DNA from 3 places in the Kitasatospora sp. NPDC096128 genome. Region 3 is predicted to be linked to each of the others. Evidence: riboswitches for the same ligand, from Rfam matches in the RefSeq annotation. Region 3 holds a riboswitch; each other region holds the start of a gene.
What was found. Region 3 has a riboswitch for cyclic di-AMP ahead of ABTY61_RS10425 (NlpC/P60 family protein). Riboswitches for the same ligand answer to the same signal wherever they lie in the genome.

Region 1 (3,265 bases), on a different contig from region 3:
GCTCCGGAGGGCGGTTGCTTTCCGGGGCCCGTCGGCGTGCGGTGGCCGCTCGGCTCCCGCGGTCGGCTCGGCCCGGCCGGTTCGGGCGGGTACGGGGGCGGCGGTCGGTCAGCCCTCCTGGGCGGCCGGGCGGTCGGTGGAGGCCCGGTGGCCGTCGGCCGCGTCGCCGGTCCGGGTCTCGGTGCGGCGGCCGCGGGCCAGGTAGTCGCGCACGACCAGTTCGACGGCGTCCTGCGGGTTCTTGGTGCCGGAGAGCAGCATCGCGTCGATCGCGAGGTTCGCGTCGAGGGTGACGGTGACCTGGGCCATGGTGACTCCTCCTCGGGTGCAGAGCAGCAGCATGCCCCGTGGGCCGGGGTTTGACCATGCGGAATCCGGGCGTTCGGCTTCCGGCGGCGCTACGGTCGCGCGGGTACGTCGCGCCGGTACGCCGGAGCCCCGGGAGGAGCGAGCGGGGCTCTTCCCGGGGCTTCGGCGTCAGTCGTTCGCGGTCGCTCAGACCCGGCCGGCGAAGTCCGGGGCCCAGTTGGCGACGGTCTGGAGGCGGACGCCCACGCTCGGGTTGGCGGCCTCGACGTACTGGCCGTTGCCGACGTAGATGCCGACGTGGTAGACGCCGGAGTCCTGGCCGTTGTTCGACCAGAACAGCAGATCGCCCGGCTGCAGGCTGTCCAGCGACACGTGGGTGCTGGCGGCGGCCTGGTCGGCGGCGACGCGCGGGATGTTGATGCCGGCGGCGCGCAGCGCGGCCTGGGTCAGGCCGGAGCAGTCCCAACCGCCGTTGCCGGTGCCGCCGTAGACGTACGCCTGGCCGACCTTCGACTCGGCGAAGGAGACCGCGGCGGCCATGCTGCCGGAGGCGGCCGGGGCCGGGGCCGGGGTCTGCGCCTGGGCGGCCGGCTTCGAGGCGGGCTTCTGGGCGGTCGGCTTGGCGTTCACGGCACCGCCGTTCGAGGCCTGGCCGGCCTTCTGCGAGCGGTTGAACCAGGTGAAGTCCGAGCCGGACTTGGTGGCGGACTGGTCGGCCTGGGCCGAGGTGTCGTCACCGAAGGTCAGCTGCTCGCCCGGGTAGATGGTGTCCGGGCCCTCGGTGAGGGTGCTGCGGTTGAGCTCGTAGAGCCGCTGCCAGCCGCCCTGGACGTTGTGCTTGTCGGCGATCGAGGACAGCCAGTCGCCGTCGACCACGGTGTAGCCGGCGGCCTGGGCCTGGGCCTGGCGCTTCTGGGCCCAGGTGTTGTCGGCGGAGCCGGCGGTGGTGGCGGAACCGTCGGAGGCCTGCGCCTGGTCCTGCGCGGGCGCGGCCGGCTTGGCGGGCTTCGCGGCCTGGGCGGGCTTGGCGGCGGGCTTGGCGGCCGTGGAGCCGGCCGAGGTGTCGACGGAGGCGGCGGCGCCGCCCTTGGTCAGCCCGGCCTGGACGGAGCAGACCGGCCAGGCGCCGGGGCCCTGCGAGGCGAGGACCTTCTCGGCGACGGCGATCTGCTGGTCCTTGGTGGCCTGGTTGGCCTGCGGGGCGTAGGCGGTGCCGCCGAAGGCGGCCCAGGTGCTGGAGGTGAACTGCAGGCCGCCGTAGAAGCCGTTGCCGGTGTTGATGCTCCAGTCGCCGCTGCTCTCGCACTGGGCGACCTTGTCCCAGGTGGAGACGGGGGCGGCGTTCGCGGTGCCGGCGGTCAGGCAGGGGATGGTGAGGCCGACGCCCGCGACGCCGAGGGCGGCGATCACGCGACGGGTGCGGCTGGACAGGCGGTTGCCGTTGGAAGGCAGCATGAAGACGCGGTCCTCTCCCACGCCTGCGAGGTGAGCTGTCGGATTCGGGCTGGAGTTGCCCGGCCGCGCTGTGGGCGCGGCTTCACCCCTAGCCCTGGACCGTTTCGGAAATCGGTCCGGGGCGGCTTACCTGTGGTTCCCCCGCTCCTGCCGTGATGCGTTTTCGCGCTTGCCAGGACATCCGACGGCAGGACTCGGCGTCGCGGATGAACTGGGTCCGTGTGGTCACGAACGGGGAGCACGTTAAGCAGACTTAAGTTCAAACTGCAAATACCTGTGATGCGCATCACGGTTTAGTGAGAAACTCCAAATGGCGCGTAATTCATGATCGAAAATGATCGTTTTCCGGCAATATCGCGGCAGATTCTCACAACTGGCTCCGCCTCAGGAAAGAGGTGACGGAGCGTTGGAGCACAAAAGGGGCGCGCCTGTGAGTCGGCGGAGCGGCAGTGATTCGAGCGCCCGGCAACGCGCCGACTCGTCATCGACAAATGGACCGTAAACGGACATTGCATGGCATTGCCCGCTTAGCTCGCGTTGGCCCCCGAGTGGGACGAATCAGAGCACGTCGAAACACGTCGAAACACGTCGAAAGGGCCCGGAACGAGGTCGTTCCGGGCCCTTCGCCGGTGCGGGTCCGCCGGCGGTGGCCGACGGGCGTCTGGGGCGGGCGTACAAGCGGCCTGCGCTAGCCCTCCACGGGCCCTTCGGCGGCCGCGTGGGCGCGGCGGGAGCCTTCCCCGGCCCCGCCGGTGGCGGCGGCCTCCGCCTCGGCCTCGGCGAGCTCCGCCGCCGTCGGCGTCGGCAGCGCGGCCAGGTAGGTGGAGGCGATCAGCTGGCCGACGGTCGGGTAGGCGCCGAGCGGCGCCGCCGACGGGCAGCCGGTCTCCTCGGCGGCCGTGGCGAGCAGCTCGGAGTCCGCCTCCGGGCCGATGACGAGCGGGGCCAGCGCCGGGCGCTCGGAGCCGGTCTCCTTGAGGTGGTTGACGGCCGCGGCGACCGAGCCGGGCACATCGAGTGCGGCGGCGACGACCGGGACGGCCAGCCGGGCGGCCAGCAGCACGCCGGTGATCCCGGCCGCGGCGGCCGCGTCCTCGCCGCCGACGGTGGTCAGGACCACGCCGTCCGCGGCGGTCGCGATGGCGAACAGCCGGGCCCGGTCGGCCCGGGCCAGCCCGGCCTCGGACAGCCGGACGTGGACGGCCTCGGCGAGCAGCGGGTGCGGGCCCAGTGCGTCGGTGACGGTCGCGCCGTACTCGGCGGCGAGGGCGTGAAGTCCGGTCAGGAAGTCGTGCGGGCCCGGGATCAGCGGCACCACGACGGGCGTCGGCAGTCCGGCCTCGGCGGCCGTCGCCAGCAGCTCCGCGACGGTGCGCTCCTCCTGGGTCCCGCCTTCGGTGCCGGCGGTCGGGAGGTAGCCGACCGCGGCCTGGACGCCGGTGTGCTCGCTGCGGACGACCGACAGCAGCTCCTCGACGACGGAACGGGACTCGGGCCCCGC
Region 2 (3,265 bases), on a different contig from region 3:
GTACCGCGATGACGACGACTGCTCCGCTGACCTTCATTGGTCCAGCTCCTCCCTGCGGGCGACACCGCACCGGCGCCCACGCGTACTTCGGAGGATCGTAGGCACGTCCTGACCCTCCGCAACAGGGATTACCCCGCAGGTGACCAGGCTCACGCCTGCCACCCGGCCAAGAGCTGTCCAAGGCCTGTCCACGGACCGTCCACGGGGCGTCCACGGAGTGTTGGCGACCCGCTCGCGCGCCGTTCGCGAACCGTTGACGATCGCCGGCCGGTCCGGGCGCGTCCGGCCGAGCGGTGGCCGAGCGGTTACGGTCGACCCATGCCAGCTCAGCCCGACGGCGCCCAGTCCGCCGCCCAGCCCGATCCGCAGCTCTTCACCTGGGAGTTCGCCGCCGACCCGTACCCGGCCTACGCCTGGCTGCGCGAGCACGCCCCGGTGCACCGCACCAAGCTGCCGAGCGGGGTGGAGGCCTGGTTGGTGACGAGGTACGCGGACGCCCGGCAGGCGCTCGCGGACGGCCGGTTGTCGAAGAACCCGGCGCACCACAGCGAGCAGGCGCACCGCACCGGCCGGGTGGGCATCCCGGGGGAGCGGCAGGCGGACCTGATGACCCACCTGCTGAACATCGACCCGCCGGACCACACCCGGCTGCGCCGCCTGGTGTCGAAGGCGTTCACCCCGCGCCGGGTGGCCGAGTTCGAGCCGCGGGTGCAGCAGTTGACCGACCGGCTGATCGACGGCTTCGCGCAGCGCGGGTCGGCGGACCTGATCCACGAGTTCGCGTTCCCGCTCCCCATCTACGCGATCTGCGACATGCTGGGCGTGCCGGCCGAGGACCAGGACGACTTCCGGGACTGGGCCGGGATGATGATCCGCCACGGCGGCGGCCAACGCGGCGGTGTGGGGCGGGCCGTGAAGCGGATGCGGGCGTACCTGCTGGAGCTGATCCACCGCAAGCGGGCGGACCTCGGGGACGACCTGATCTCCGGCCTGATCCGGGCGGGCGACCACGGCGAGCACCTGACCGAGAACGAGGCCGCCGCGATGGCCTTCATCCTCCTCTTCGCCGGGTTCGAGACGACGGTGAACCTGATCGGCAACGGGACCTACGCGCTGCTGCGCAATCCCGGTCAGCGGGCGCTGCTGCAGGAGTCGGTGGCCCGCGGCGAGACCGCGCTGCTGGAGACCGGGATCGAGGAACTCCTGCGCTACGACGGGCCGGTGGAGCTGGCGACCTGGCGGTTCGCGACCCGTCCGCTGACCATCGGCGGGGTGGACATCCCGGTCGGCGACCCGGTGCTGGTGGTGCTGGCGGCGGCGGACCGCGACCCGGCCCGGTTCTCGGACGAGAACACCCTGGACCTGGCCCGGAGCGACAATCCCCACCTGGGGTTCGGGCACGGCATCCACTACTGCATCGGCGCCCCGCTGGCCCGGCTCGAAGGGCGGTCCGCGCTGGCCACGTTGCTTTCCCGACTGCCCGATCTCCGACTGGCCGAAACCCCGGAGAATCTGCGCTGGCGAGGTGGCCTGATCATGCGCGGATTGCGCGAACTTCCGGTCGAATTCAGTCCGGAGAGCCGGTCGCCGCACCGCCGTCCTGAGGCGTCGACGCGCTGACGTGACGTCGCAAATACGGCTCCAGGGGCGGTATGAACGCCCATCAAAGCGGACAAAGCCCCGCCGTTGGTAGGCGATCGACCACGGGCCGTAATTTTTGTGTGATGTCGGTGATATGAGCTTGTGATTGGTCTGAGGATCTGTCTAGTCTCCCTGGAGTTCGCAGCTGCGGACCTCGTGCGCGGGACGCCGAATCCTGCCCGCCGCGTCACGGGAAACCGACCAGAACCCTGGGCAGGGGCGGGGGAACCAGGTTTGTTGCCGTTCCTCCACGGCTTGGGGTGAAGCCGCCCGAGCGGAAGCGTTTCCGCAGACGGCGGCCGGGCCACCTCCCGGTCCGAACCCGACAGCTCACCTCGCAGGCGTGCGGAGAGGGACCTTCATGCTGTTCGTTGGATCTGGCCGTCATCGTCGTCGCACCCAGGCCGAGAAGGCCATCGCCGTCGCCGGTGTGGCCGGCGTCGGACTCGCACTGCCGCTCCTCACCGCCACCGGCGCCTCCGCCGCCCCGGCCTCCGCCTGGGACTCGGTCGCCCAGTGCGAGAGCGGCGGCGACTGGGGCATCAACACCGGCAACGGCTTCTACGGCGGCCTGCAGTTCACCTCCAGCACCTGGAAGGCGTACGGCGGCACCGCGTTCGCGGCGCAGGCCAACCAGGCCAGCCGGGCGCAGCAGATCTCGGTCGCCGAGAAGGTCCTCGCCTCGCAGGGCCCCGGCGCCTGGCCGGTCTGCTCCAAGAAGGCCGGCCTGAGCAAGGGCGGCGCCCCGGCCGAGGTGGACGCCTCCTCGGACGCCAAGCCGCAGAAGCAGCCGGTCCAGAAGCAGCAGGCGCCCAAGCAGCAGGCCCCCAAGGCCGCCGCGAAGCCCGCCCAGCCGCAGCCGGTCCAGCAGTACGCGCCGAAGCACGCCGCGCCGAAGACGGCGGAGAAGCCGGTCGACCAGTCGGCCCAGCAGTACACCCCGAAGCACGCCGCCCCGCGGGCCGCCCAGGCCCCGGCCGCCGCCACGACCGGCCACGACTACACCGTCCGCGACGGCGACACCCTGTCGGGCATCGCCACCACCCAGGGCGTGTCCGGTGGTTGGCAGGCGCTGTACGACGGCAACCGCGACACGGTCGGCGGCAACCCGAACCTGATCATGCCCGGCCAGGTCCTGCACCTCGGCTGAGCCGTTCCACGGCGAACACGGAGGGGGCCGCGCCCGGCGGCCCCCTCCGTCCGCGTCCAGCCCCCTCCGTCCGCGTCCAGCCCCCTCCGTCCGCGCCCGTCCGCACCCGTCCTCGTCCCAGCCCGTCCCGGTGGGACGGGCTGGGACGAGCAGGTGAACTACCGGTGGGTAGTAGGGCCACACGCTGAGACGGAGTCGAGGCCGACGTGGTCCCGGGAGCCCGGGCGGTTAGGCTCTGGTCGTAACGACTCCGCAATCGTCCGGCTGACAGCACCACCGCCAGCCGGACCCTGCTTCCGCAAGGAGATGCTTCGTGCCGTCCATCGATGTCGTCGTAGCCCGTGAAATCCTCGACTCCCGCGGCAACCCCACGGTAGAGGTCGAGGTCGGCCTCGACGACGGCAGCACGGGTCGTGCCGCTGTTCCGTCGGGTGCCTCGACCGGCGCCTTCGAGGCGCTTGAGCTGCGCGACGG
Region 3 (3,265 bases):
CTGCTGGGCGGGCTGGCGATGCTGGCCCAGCGCACCCAGGCGGAGGTCACCTGTGTGTTCGACGGGCAGGACCTGGACGTCCCGGTCATCATGGCGCCGCCGCGCGGGGTGCGGGTACGGTTCAGTCGGACCGGCGAGACCGCGGACGAGTTGATCCGCCGTCTGGTCCGGGCCGAGCCGCAGGGCCGTCCGGTGGTGGTGGTCTCCACCGACCGGGAGGTCGCGGAGGGCGTGCGGAAGGCGGGTGCGCGCCCCGTGGCCTCGGTGCTGCTGCTGAACCGGCTGGCCAGGCCCTGAACCGGGGGCGAACGGCGTGACGGCAGGTCAATGCGGCTCCGGCGCGGGTGTGCGGATCCGGTGAAGTCAGTGGGAGAACCCGGAGTTCACGCCTTCGGGGGAGTGGCAAAACGGATAGATCTTCACTAGGGTCTGGCGTCAAACCTATTTTCCGGAATCTCACCTGATCGGGTGAGTCCGTTGGAAGAAGGAGCCGGTCCCTTGGCCTCCCACCGCCGTCCCAAGCAGCCGAGCCGCGCGCGGGTCTCCGTGCTCACCGCGGCTGCTGCGACCGCGGTCGCCCTCTCCGCCCAGGTCGCCGCGCACGCTGCCCCGCAGCCGAACAAGAGCGACGTCAAGGCGCAGATCGACCAGCTCCAGCAGGAACAGGAGCAGGCGGCCGAGAAGTACAACGGCGCCAAGGAGCGGGCCGACCAGCTCCGCAAGCAGGCCGACCAGCTGCAGGACCAGGTGGCCCGCAGCCAGGACCAGATGAGCCAGCTGCAGGTGGGCCTGGCCCAGGTCGCGGGCGAGCAGTACCGCACCGGCGGCATCGACCCGTCCGTCCAGCTGATGCTCTCCTCCGACCCGTCCGGCTACCTGGACAAGGCGTCGAGCGTCCAGCAGGCCAGCACCACCCAGACCGAGGCGCTCAAGGGCCTGCTCGACCAGCAGCGCCGGCTGGACCAGGAGAAGGCCGAGGCGGCCGCCGTGCTGGCCTCGCTGGACTCCACCACCAAGGACCTGAACCAGGCCAAGACGGACGTCAACACCAAGCTGAAGGCCGCCCAGGACCTGCTGAACTCGCTCAGCGCCGCCGACCGGGCGGCCCTGCGGGCCCAGCAGCAGCAGGACGACCGCGCCTCGCGCGGCGCCGACCGGGTCGACCTCGGCAATCTGCCGCCGGCCAGCGGCTACGCGGCCGTGGCCGTGGCCAAGGCGATGAGCAAGCAGGGCTCGCCGTACGTGTGGGGCGCCACCGGGTCCAGCACCTTCGACTGCTCGGGCCTGATGGTCTGGGCGTACGGCCAGGCCGGCGTCTCGCTGCCGCGCACCTCGCAGGAGCAGGGCCACATCGGGACCGCCGTGACGCTCTCCACCGCCCAGCCGGGCGACCTGGTGGTCTACGGCAACGACATGCACCACGTCGCGATGTACATCGGCAACGGCATGGTGGTCCACGCGCCGCACACCGGTGACGTGGTGAAGGTGATGAAGGCCGACGCGATGCCGATCAACACGATCCGCCGGATCTGACGGTCCGGCACCTCCCCGAGGGGCCGGTTCCGGCCCTGTGATCCGCGCCACCTCCGGTCGGGGGTGGCGCTTCGGGTTCGCCTCTTTCGCGGCCGGACGGTGAGAGTCGATCAGCTTTGCGTGCGGCGGCGATCACCATCAGTCATTTTCACAAAAGAACATGGGTAATCTTCCGTCTTTTTTCTGACAAGGATTTGAACGGATCACGGTTCAGTTACTAGGGTCGTGCTCCGAACCACCGCACTGTCGATCACCCAGCCTGGGTGGCGGCGGTGGTTACCGTCGAGTTCGCGAAACAGCGGGGCAGGTCGAAGCGACTGCCCGACAGGGGAGCCCAGTAGTCGGGGGTGCTGCGGAGCGGAGCCGGGGAACCACGTTCCTCCGGGGTGAATCGGCGCCAGGTCGGCCGTAGGTGAGGCCGGTGAGGCGTCGTAGGGCATGCTTCCGGCCCGAACCCGTCAGCTCACCCGGTAGGCGGCCGTAGGAAGAAGGAGTCCGCCTTCGTGGCGTCCCATCGTCGTCCCAAGCCCGCCAGCCGTGCCCGCGTCTCGATCATGACCGGCTTCGCCGCCGCGGCCGTCGCCCTGTCCGCGCAGTCCGGCGCGCACGCCGACCCGCAGCCGACCAAGGACCAGGTCAAGGAGCAGGTCGACCAGCTCAACGAGCAGGCCGAGCAGGCGACCGAGAAGTACAACGCCGCTCAGGAGAAGCAGCAGGAGCTGGAGAAGCAGGTCTCCGGCATGCAGGACCAGGTGGCCCGGCAGCAGGCGCAGGTGACCGACCTGCAGGGCGGCCTCGCCGAGATCGCGGGCGAGCAGTACCGCAACGGGGGCATATCCCCGACCGTCCAGCTGATGTTCTCCTCCACGCCGGACAACTTCCTGAACCAGGCCGGTGCGCTGAACCAGGCCGGCAGCACCCAGAAGAACCAGCTGAAGCAGCTCCAGGAGCAGCAGCGCAAGCTGGACCAGGACCGTACCGAGGCCCAGGGCAAGCTCGCCGAGCTGGAGTCCACGACCCAGCAGCTGAAGGCCTCCAAGGACGAGGTCCAGAACAAGCTGAAGGCCGCCCAGGACCTGCTCAACACGCTGACCGAGCAGGAGCGCCAGGCCATCAAGGCCGCCGAGGACAAGGCCGCCGCCGACGCCGCCGCGAAGGCCGCCGCCGCCAAGCCCGCCACCCCGGACCGCGCCTCCCGCGACAGCAGCCGCAGCGACCTCGGCTCGGGCTCCACCGCCGCACCGGTCAAGATCGCCCCGGGCAGCTCGCACGGCGCCGCCGCACTGGCCGCCGCCGCCACCAAGATCGGCAGCCCGTACGTCTGGGGCGCCACCGGCCCCGGCTCCTTCGACTGCTCCGGCCTGATGGTCTGGGCGTTCAACCAGGCGGGTGTGTCGCTGCCGCGCACCTCGCAGGAGCAGGCCGGCGCCGGCACCCGGATCGGCTCGGACATCTCCCAGGCCCAGCCCGGCGACATGCTGATCTTCTACGGCGACGCCCACCACGTCGGCATCTACGCGGGCAACGGCCAGGTGCTGCACGCTCCCAAGCCGGGTGCGTCGGTGCGCTACGAGGCCGTCTCCAACATGCCGCTGTCCTCCATCGTGCGGGTCTGATCCCCGCCCAGGTGTTCACTGGCCCGGTCCTCCGTCACGGAGGGCCGGGCCTGCGGCTTTTCCGGCTGATCGACCGAATGTCCGAATAGAGGTCAAATATTCGGGTCGGTAGGGGT

Region 1: linked by a shared signal. The riboswitch ahead of ABTY61_RS18105 (transglycosylase family protein) and the one ahead of ABTY61_RS10425 (NlpC/P60 family protein) in region 3 are both predicted to bind cyclic di-AMP.
Region 2: linked by a shared signal. The riboswitch ahead of ABTY61_RS34505 (transglycosylase family protein) and the one ahead of ABTY61_RS10425 (NlpC/P60 family protein) in region 3 are both predicted to bind cyclic di-AMP.

What each region holds. Positions count from the first base shown of each region.
Region 1 is NZ_JBEOSP010000014.1:190,343-193,607, forward strand. It holds gene ABTY61_RS18100 (hypothetical protein) at 109-309, opposite strand; gene ABTY61_RS18105 (transglycosylase family protein) at 496-1,764, opposite strand; cyclic di-AMP (ydaO/yuaA leader) riboswitch at 1,772-1,942, opposite strand; gene ABTY61_RS18110 (sirohydrochlorin chelatase family protein) at 2,453-3,265, opposite strand, start outside.
Region 2 is NZ_JBEOSP010000045.1:61,654-64,918, forward strand. It holds gene ABTY61_RS34495 (SDR family NAD(P)-dependent oxidoreductase) at 1-37, opposite strand, end outside; gene ABTY61_RS34500 (cytochrome P450 family protein) at 319-1,620, shown strand; cyclic di-AMP (ydaO/yuaA leader) riboswitch at 1,831-2,001, shown strand; gene ABTY61_RS34505 (transglycosylase family protein) at 2,003-2,791, shown strand; gene eno (phosphopyruvate hydratase) at 3,105-3,265, shown strand, end outside.
Region 3 is NZ_JBEOSP010000007.1:61,568-64,832, reverse strand. It holds gene ABTY61_RS10435 (NYN domain-containing protein) at 1-297, shown strand, start outside; gene ABTY61_RS10430 (C40 family peptidase) at 499-1,533, shown strand; cyclic di-AMP (ydaO/yuaA leader) riboswitch at 1,872-2,026, shown strand; gene ABTY61_RS10425 (NlpC/P60 family protein) at 2,037-3,149, shown strand.